2 regions of the Marinobacter sp. NFXS11 genome follow, and region 2 is predicted to be linked to the other one. Evidence: predicted binding sites of a transcription regulator. Region 2 holds the regulator's gene; the other holds the start of a gene.

Region 1 (4,413 bases), 800 kb from region 2:
CGACCTTCTTTACCATGGCCTGGTTGAACACACCGCTGAGTGAGGTGTGAAGCATAACAAACATATCCGAAAGCGCCGGGTCCTCTTTCACCTTGGTGACGAGGGTGTAGCCATCCATTTCAGGCATCTCCACGTCCGAGATGATCAGAGAGAAGTGATCCTTGGCCCGGGAACCGTCCGCGGTGATTTCCTTCAGATGTTCAATAGCCTGCTTGCCGTCGTTTTTCAGCACCACTTCCATGCCAATTGCGGTGAGACACCGCTGTATCTGGCGCCGGGCCACGGACGAATCATCCACCACCAACACGGGCAGATGCCCCGGCACACGCTCCGCGCTCTTGCTCAGAACGGCTTCGGTTACGTCCTCCCCAAGCGGAGAAACTTCTGAAAGAATCTTCTCTACATCAATGATTTCAATAAGTTTATCATCAATTTTCGTGACAGCGGTAAGATAGACATCCTTGCCGGCCCCTTTGGGTGGAGGCAGGATTTCTTCCCAGTTCATGTTCATGATTCGCTCTACGCCGCTCACCAGGAAACCCTGCGTTTTGCGATTGTATTCAGTGATGATGACGAAACTGGTCGACAGGTCTTCTTGCGGGATACCGGGCAGACCGATTGCCATGCTCAGATCAATAATGGGGATAGTCTCACCCCGGCTGTGGGCAACGCCTCGAACGACCGGCCGGCTATTGGGCAGGGAAAACAGCTTCGGACACTGCAGAACCTCTTTCACCTTGAACACGTTGATCCCGTAGATCTGACGCCCCCTGAGACGGAAAAGAAGCAGCTCGAGGCGGTTCTTTCCGACCATCTGAGTACGCTGATTAACACTGTCCAAAACCCCTGCCATTTCGATTCTCCTGGCTTGCCGGAATTACAACGGCATATATCTTGCTGTTCACTGAATAATAGCCTGATCGACGGAAACCCGTCATATCAGGGGTGGGCTAGCCCATTTAACGGCCATATTTACCGAATCCTTAGCCTGATTCGGGCTTTTCTGCCCTGTTGTTGACAGCATAGGACAAACTGACACGTATGCGCATCACGAATTTCGCCCTACTACTGCTAATGTCTGGCCTGAGCATGTCACTCCAGGCTGGAACGACGGCCGACCAGATTCAGAAAGCAACGCTGGCGTTTCTGGACAGCTTCGCGTCTGAACAGGCCGAGCATGGCTACACCGTTTCCTTCGAACCCGGTTCCATCGACAGCCGCCTCGCTCTCGCCGAGTGCGAAAAGCCTTTGAGTGTAGAGTTCAGCGGTGACCCCTGGAAAAGCACCAGCCCGTCGTTGCAGGTAGCCTGCGAAGGAACCCGCCCATGGCGAATGTTTGTTACCGCTTCAGTCTCTATCCATGGGCCAGCCCTGGTGGCAGCGAGGCCACTCACGCGTGGAGAGCGAATTACCGAAGGTCTTCTTGCAAAGCAGTCTGTTGAAATCAATTCATCCAGGCGTGGCGTGATAACGGATGCGAAACAGGCGATTGGCATGGAAGTGCGGCGCGCAGTGAATGCGGGATCGCTCGTTACACCAGACATGCTTTCGGCACCGAATGCGGTCGAACGGGGCGATCATGTTATCATCACCGCCAAAACCGGCGGATTTTCAGTGCGTTCCCGGGGCAAAGCCCTGGCAAGCGCCAGTGTTGGCGAACAGGTTCTGGTTGAGAATCTGCGGTCATCCCGCACGATAAGAGCCAGCGTTGTCGCGCCGGGCCACGTGGAAATTCCGATGTGAGCCAAGTGCGGCACAGGCTTGCCGGAGCGGCAAGTGAATGCCGCAGAACCGGTCGTAAAATCAGACGAAAAAAAGTGCTAAAAGTACTAAAGGTTTTCGCGGCGCCGCCGTTAAGAAGACATAAACTCGAGTAAGCGCCGCATTCGTGGCGCGACAGGCAAGCAGGTACAGATATGTCAGTTGACTTAAATGGAATTGGCCCCGGCCAGGTCAACACCCAGAGAACCACGGCCGACAAAAGCTCCGGCGCACAGAACACCCAGCCGGCATCCAACGAACAGGCAAAGACACAGGCCCAAGGGGCCCGTGGTGAGAACGTCAGCCTGAGCAATCAGGCCAAGAACCTGAAGCAGCTCGAACAAAAGCTGGGCGATTATCCGGAAATGGATGACGACCGCATCGAGCAGATCCGTTCCGCCCTTGAAAATGGCACGTACAAGATTGATGCCGAGAAACTGGCCCAGAAAATGCTTGAGATGGATGAAAGCATTTTCGGGTGAGTAGACCATGGCCGCAATTGATGATTTGAAGACCCTTCTTTCCCAGGATATCAGCCAGCTTGAAACACTGGCTGACGTTCTCGGCAAGGAAAAGACCTGCCTTGCGAATTCCGACCTCCGCCAGCTGGACGCCCTGACCAGAGAGAAGAATGATCTCCTCGGTGCAGTCCGCGAACGCGCCAAACAGAAAATCCGAACGCTGGTACAGATGGGATATCGCCCCGAAAGTGGCGAGCCTTCCCGCTTTATCCGCAGCGCCGGATTCTCGGATCTCTTCGAACTCTGGCAGGAGGCGGACCAGAAGCTGCGAACCTGTCAAACGCTGAACCAGACCAATGGTCGCGTGATCAGCCACTTGCAAAAGCGTTTGTCGAGACTCACCGATATTTTCCGTGGCGCCACCGGCCAGCAAAAGCTGTACGGTGCACAAGGTCAGCAGACCACGGTATCAAGCAGCACGGTACTCGCCAGCGCCTGACCCCGAAAGCATGGCTCTGCCGAGCCATGCTTTGCAATTCATCGGGTGTAGATGGTCATCTGGGAGTCGGGATGAAACCGGATGTCGTGAATGCTCACGTTGCCAATTGAAGCTCCCTGGCCTCCCGTAACCCGTATATTGTCCATCCGGATTTCCTCGATGCGCTCAGGGAACGCCAGCATCAGGGCGCCATCTTCTCTTACCCGATAACGCGGCTCCCCTTCACGATAGTGCACACCGGAAATGCTGAGATCTGAATCCAGGAAGTTCAGAACCGGCACGAAGATATTGGCGGAAAGCTTGAGACCTTCAATAACATCTGCGGATGCCTCAGTGCCTTGCTCCCCATTTCCTGCGGGGTTCTCCGCCATATTGCTGACAATACCAATGCGCTGCAGCAGGGTCGGATCGCCCTGACCCGAAATCGCCGCCAGCTCGGCTTCACTCATGAGGGCAAGATTGCCTCTCTCATAAAGTTCGCCGGCTTCCAGCGTTGCCTGAGACGCCTCGGCCGAATTGCTGGCCGCAAAGGTTACCAGGGGCTGGAATGGCAGCGTGACCGCTGTTACCAGGGCGGCAGCGTTGCGATAGCGGGACTGGTGCTTGAGGACACGATGCAGCTCCTTCTCGCTGATCCAGCCCGCCTGGATAAATACCTCACCCAGGCGCTGTCCCGTTTCGCGCTGAAGCCTGAGGCCTTCGTTAACCTGCCCCTCAGACAGATACCCACGATTGATAAGCAATCGCCCGAGGCGTGATTTCTCTTCAAATCCCTGACGGATTCTCACCCAGTGTCTCCTTTTAAACAGTGAAAACCGTACAACCCGGCCCGGCCAGTGTGATCCATGACTTCCGATATCGGGAAGGTTAGCCGATCACACAACGATGTGCGTGGATGCAGTGCCCGTTTTACCATCACCATCTGGTAAGATCTGGCACCTGATAACAGAATTCGCCGAATTGTCGCAGGAAACACACCTGCTAATAACACGGAGAACGGCTGCAAATGACAAACATGGTAAAACCCCTGAAAACTGTGACACCCGTATTGCTTATGGCATTCGCCCTGCTCATGCCGACTGCCGCGGTGCAGGCGCAAACCAATGAGCAGCCGGCCAGTGATCCACTTCCAAAGGTCCGCATGGTGACCAGTGAAGGCGCTATCGAGCTTCAGCTTCGCCCGGATGTTGCGCCCGAAACGGTCGACAATTTCCTGCAGTACGCCGAAGACGGTTTTTTCGACGGCACCATCTTCCATCGGGTTATACCCGGGTTCATGATCCAGGGCGGCGGTTTCACCCAGGATCTCTCCCGCAAGTCCACTCGGGCCCCTATCCGCAACGAAGCGAAAGAGACACTGCCCAACCTTCGTGGAACCATTGCGATGGCTCGCACCAGTGCGCCTGATTCCGCCACGTCCCAGTTCTTTATCAACCTTTCCGACAACGGGTTCCTGAACGCCGGAGTTCGCGGCCCGGGTTATGCGGTTTTTGGCAAGGTGACCGAGGGCATGGGCGTTGTCGATGCCATTGCCCGCAAACAGACCACCCGCAAACAGGGGATGGCCGATGTGCCGGTTGAACCTGTGATCATCGAAACCGTCACCGTGGTCGACCCCGAAGGCTGACACCGTGGACCGTGATCCCCTGCCGCCCGAAATAGAGCCCGCTGAACTGGCTTGGCACGACGGCG
Region 2 (4,413 bases):
GAGCTGTCAGACCGTCATCTGGTGCTGATTGATACCGCCGGACTGACCAGTGCGGACAAAGGCTATCAGGAACAGCTGGCCGAACTGGCTCGCAGCCATCACAATATCAAAACCCATCTGGTGGTCTCGGCAACCAGTCAGCCTCGCATCATGAAATCCGTGTGGCATTGCTATAAGATGGCAAATCTTGCGGGCTGTGTGATGACCAAAATCGACGAGGCCCTGACGCTGGGCGAGTCTCTCGGGTTTGTGATGGAAACCGGTCTGCCGGTAGCCTATTACACAGACGGCCAGAAGATTCCTGAAGACCTGCACCACGCAGAAGCCGTTCCGCTGGTGCGGTTGGCCGTGGATCGGCTGAAAACACTCCAGCAACAGCAAGCGGTCGCAGAGGGCCTGAAAGAACACGCCTGAGACCGGACAGATTGACAGCAGGCGTCGGAGAAACAGCCGGCGAAACGTGGCGAGAGACCAAAAACAGTATGAGCAGAGCACATCCGGTACAGGTGATTGCAGTTTCCGGCGGAAAGGGTGGTGTCGGCAAGAGTAACGTGTCGGTTAACCTCGGAATTGCCCTGGCGCAGAAAGGCCGGAGAGTGGTGCTGCTCGACGCCGATCTGGGGCTCGCCAATATCGACGTCTTGCTGGGCATCACTGCCAATCGCAACCTCCAGGATGTTCTGGCCGGCGATTGTGACCTGAAGGACGTTCTGGTGAATGGTCCCGGCGGCATCAAGATTGTCCCCGCCTCTTCCGGTACCCAGAGAATGACGCAGCTCAGCCCCATGGAGCATGCCGGGCTGATTAACGCGTTTAGCGAGCTTGGGGACCAGATTGATGTTCTGATTGTGGATACCGCTGCCGGTATCTCCGAATCGGTGGTCAGTTTTCTCAGGGCGTCCCAGGAGTTGTTGCTGGTGGTGTGTGACGAGCCCACGTCCATTACAGACTGTTACGCCCTGATCAAGCTCATGAATCGCGAGTACGGCACGAATCGGTTCCGCATTCTTGCCAACCAGGTCCGGAATGAACAGGAAGGCCGGCATCTGTTTGAAAAACTGACCCGGGTCACCGAGCGCTTCCTCGATGTGGCACTACAATACGTGGGAATAGTCCCCTACGATGAGGCCGTGAAGAAAGCGGTTCAGCGTCAGCGTGCGGTGCTGGACGCCTATCCCAGGGCGAAAGCTTCACTGGCCATCAAGGCGTTGGCGGACAAGGTAGATAGCTGGCCGTTGCCGTCCTCTCCCCGCGGGCATCTGGAATTTTTTGTGGAGCGGCTCGTCGAAGTCTGAATCGGATCCAGTCAAACAAAAAACCGGATACATGACATTGGCGAAAAACCTCGGAATCTATAACCAGTCAAGCGCGCAGAAGCCGGCTCAGCTCATTGAGCAGCACGCGCCGCTGGTCAAGAAAATTGCCCTTCACCTGATGGCCCGCCTGCCGGCGTCCGTCCAGCTTGAAGACCTGATGCAGGCCGGCATGATCGGTCTGCTCGAGGCCGCCCAGCGTTACAGTTCCACCAAAGGTGCTACTTTCGAGACTTACGCCGGTATCCGGATTCGCGGCGCCATGGTGGACGAAATCCGCAAGGGTGACTGGGTGCCACGTTCTGTTCACCGCAACGCCCGTCGAATTTCCCAGGCCATCAAGACCGTTGAAGACCGACTTGGCCGAGAAGCCCATGATCAGGAAGTGGCCGAAGAGCTGGGTATGGGGCTGGCCGAATATCACTCCTACCTTTCCGATTCCAACAGCGGTCGACTTTTTAGCCTCGACGAGCTCAATGAATCCGGAGAGCTGCCGATAGAACAGACAGAGACGCAGGATAATCCCCTGGAGGGATTGTCCTCCGATGCCTTCCGGAGGAGCCTCGCTGAGGCGATTGAAGACCTGCCGGAGCGGGAAAAGCTGGTGTTGAGCCTTTACTACCAGGAAGAACTGAACCTCAAGGAGATTGGTGCGGTGCTTGGCGTCAGTGAGAGCCGGGTAAGCCAGATTCACAGTCAGGCAGCCCTGCGCCTTCGGGGCCGGCTCTCGGATTGGCGCCAGGAATCTGACAGCTGACCGCGTTCAGTCTGTGTCGGCAACGAGGTAGTCTGTAGTTTTTGGTAACCGATGCTTTACAACCGAAGCAAAGATCCGACAATAAGCGGTTAAAACAGCGGCCTGCTAGACTTTGAACGCAAAGGTCAAACGAATTCCGGGTGTTACTAACTGGAGGTCCCATTGGACAAAAACATGAAAATCCTCATTGTGGACGACTTCTCCACAATGCGACGGATCATCAAGAACCTGCTGCGTGATCTTGGCTTCACCAACACCGATGAAGCTGACGATGGCAACACGGCGCTGCCAATGCTCAAAAGCGGCAAATACGATTTTCTGGTGACCGACTGGAACATGCCGGGCATGTCAGGCTTCGATCTTCTCAAGGCCGTTCGGGCAGACGAGAATCTCAAAACCCTGCCGGTATTGATGGTGACTGCTGAGGCCAAGCGCGACCAGATCGTTGCCGCTGCCCAAGCAGGCGTGAATGGTTATGTGGTCAAGCCATTCACCGCTGCCGTGCTCAAGGAAAAGATTGAGAAAATCTTTGAAAGAATCCAGTAACCAGAGGTCGGATGGCTCTCATGAGCGATAGCAAAAAGAACCATCGGGGCCTTGAACCGGAGGTGACGGAAAAGCTCCAGCGGCAGGCAGCGGAACTGGCCGAGAGTGTTGATGCGGGTGATTATGCCAAAGCCATGACCCTGATCAATGAACTCAGCGAGGTAAGGGATCAGAGTCTGTACCGTGAGGTAGGGCGGCTGACCCGGAGCCTGCACGAAGCAATCCGGAACTTCCAGATTGATCCCCGTAACGCCGAACAGCAGGAAGCCCTGTCAAAGATGACAGATGCCTCTGATCGTCTCGAATACGTTGTGCAGATGACCGGCGAAGCAGCCAACCGGACCATGGACCTGGTTGAGGAAACCATGCCCGTGGCCAATGCCCTCAGAGACGAGGCCGCCGCGTTGCGTGATGAGTGGCAGCGCCTCCGTCGCCGGGAAATGCAGCCGGCTGAGTTTCGCGAGCTGTACGGCCGGATTGATCGCTTTTTTGTCAGCATGGCAACCGATGCCGACACCATGTACAGCAACCTGTCGGAAATCCTGCTGGCTCAGGACTATCAGGATCTGACAGGGCAGGTCATCCAGAAGGTCACCGCTCTTGTGAAAGAGGTTGAGGAGCAGATGCTCAGCCTGGTGGTGATGGCCAGTCATGTGGACCAGCTCACGGGCACGGTGCACCAGATTGAAGAAAAAGAAGAGTCTGCAGAGAAGGGCGTCGGGCCCCAGATCAAGGCCGATGAGCGTGAAGATGTAGTTTCGGGACAGGACGACGTAGACGACCTGTTGTCCAGTCTCGGTTTCTGAATAATGAGGGTAGCGCATGGCGTTTGATGCTGATGAAGAGATTTTGCAGGACTTCCTGGTAGAAGCCGGCGAGATCCTCGAAAAGCTGTCAGAGCAGTTGGTAGATCTTGAGCAACATCCTGACGACAGTGATCTGCTTAACGCCATCTTCCGTGGCTTTCACACCGTTAAAGGCGGCGCGGGCTTCCTTCAGCTTGAAGCACTGGTAAATTGCTGCCATTCCGCCGAAAACGTTTTTGACATCCTGCGCAATCACAAGCGCAAGGTGGACTCTGAACTGATGGACGTGGTTCTCGAAGCCCTGGATAACGTCAATGCCATGTTTGAGCAGGTCCGCAATCACGAGGAGCTGACACCCGCCCCGGACGAACTGATCGCCCGCCTGGATGCCCTGGCCCAGCCGGAAGGCGAGGGGGCGCCGGCCGCTGCGGCTCAACCTGAGCACAAACAGAGCGAACCGGCAGAAGACGGTGGTGACATCACCGACGACGAGTTCGAACAGCTTCTGGACGCACTGCAGGACGAGAAATCAGCGGAGGTTTCCTCGGCTTCGAGCGCCGGATCGGCCGGCGGTGACCAGGAAAGTTCTGGAGACGACGAAATTACCGATGACGAATTCGAGGCGCTGCTGGACCAACTGCACGGGAAAGGTCAGTTTGCCGGTGCGCCAGCTGGCGAGGAAGAGGCCGTCAGCAAAGAAGACAAACCGGCTGCCAAGGCCGGCTCTGGTGGCAGCGATGACCTGATCACCGACGACGAATTCGAGAAACTGCTGGACGATCTTCACGGCAAGGGCGGAAGCCCGACCGCGGGCGGAGAGCCTTCAGCCTCGAAAGAGCCTGCAGCTCCAAAACAGCCCTCAGCGCCGAAACAGCCTGCATCGCCGACAGCAAACACGTCAAAGCCCGAAAAGTCGAAGCCGGCCGAGAAGCCGGAAGCCAAAGGCGCTGCCGCACCGGCGATGCCTGCTCGCGAGAATGCCCCGGCCGCG

What was found. Region 2 encodes FliA, which starts transcription of late flagellar genes. Its sites were predicted from a motif close to CTAAAGTTTNNNNNNNNNNNGCCGNTAA; they were not measured.
Region 1: the regulator FliA is predicted to act here: its motif matches at 1,830-1,857, upstream of flgM (flagellar biosynthesis anti-sigma factor FlgM).

Annotation. Positions count from the first base shown of each region.
Region 1 covers NZ_JAGDDV010000001.1:1,623,550-1,627,962, forward strand. Annotated here, with positions in the region: gene J3362_RS07595 (chemotaxis protein CheV) at 1-853, opposite strand, end outside; gene flgA (flagellar basal body P-ring formation chaperone FlgA) at 1,042-1,743, shown strand; gene flgM (flagellar biosynthesis anti-sigma factor FlgM) at 1,917-2,243, shown strand; gene J3362_RS07610 (flagella synthesis protein FlgN) at 2,251-2,721, shown strand; gene J3362_RS07615 (cyclic di-GMP-binding domain-containing protein, MshE-related) at 2,760-3,509, opposite strand; gene J3362_RS07620 (peptidylprolyl isomerase) at 3,737-4,348, shown strand; gene mnmC (bifunctional tRNA (5-methylaminomethyl-2-thiouridine)(34)-methyltransferase MnmC2/FAD-dependent 5-carboxymethylaminomethyl-2-thiouridine(34) oxidoreductase MnmC1) at 4,353-4,413, shown strand, end outside.
Region 2 covers NZ_JAGDDV010000001.1:826,028-830,440, forward strand. Annotated here, with positions in the region: gene flhF (flagellar biosynthesis GTPase FlhF) at 1-414, shown strand, start outside; gene J3362_RS03920 (MinD/ParA family protein) at 483-1,295, shown strand; gene J3362_RS03925 (RNA polymerase sigma factor FliA) at 1,327-2,070, shown strand; gene cheY (chemotaxis response regulator CheY) at 2,233-2,616, shown strand; gene J3362_RS03935 (protein phosphatase CheZ) at 2,637-3,422, shown strand; gene J3362_RS03940 (chemotaxis protein CheA) at 3,439-4,413, shown strand, end outside.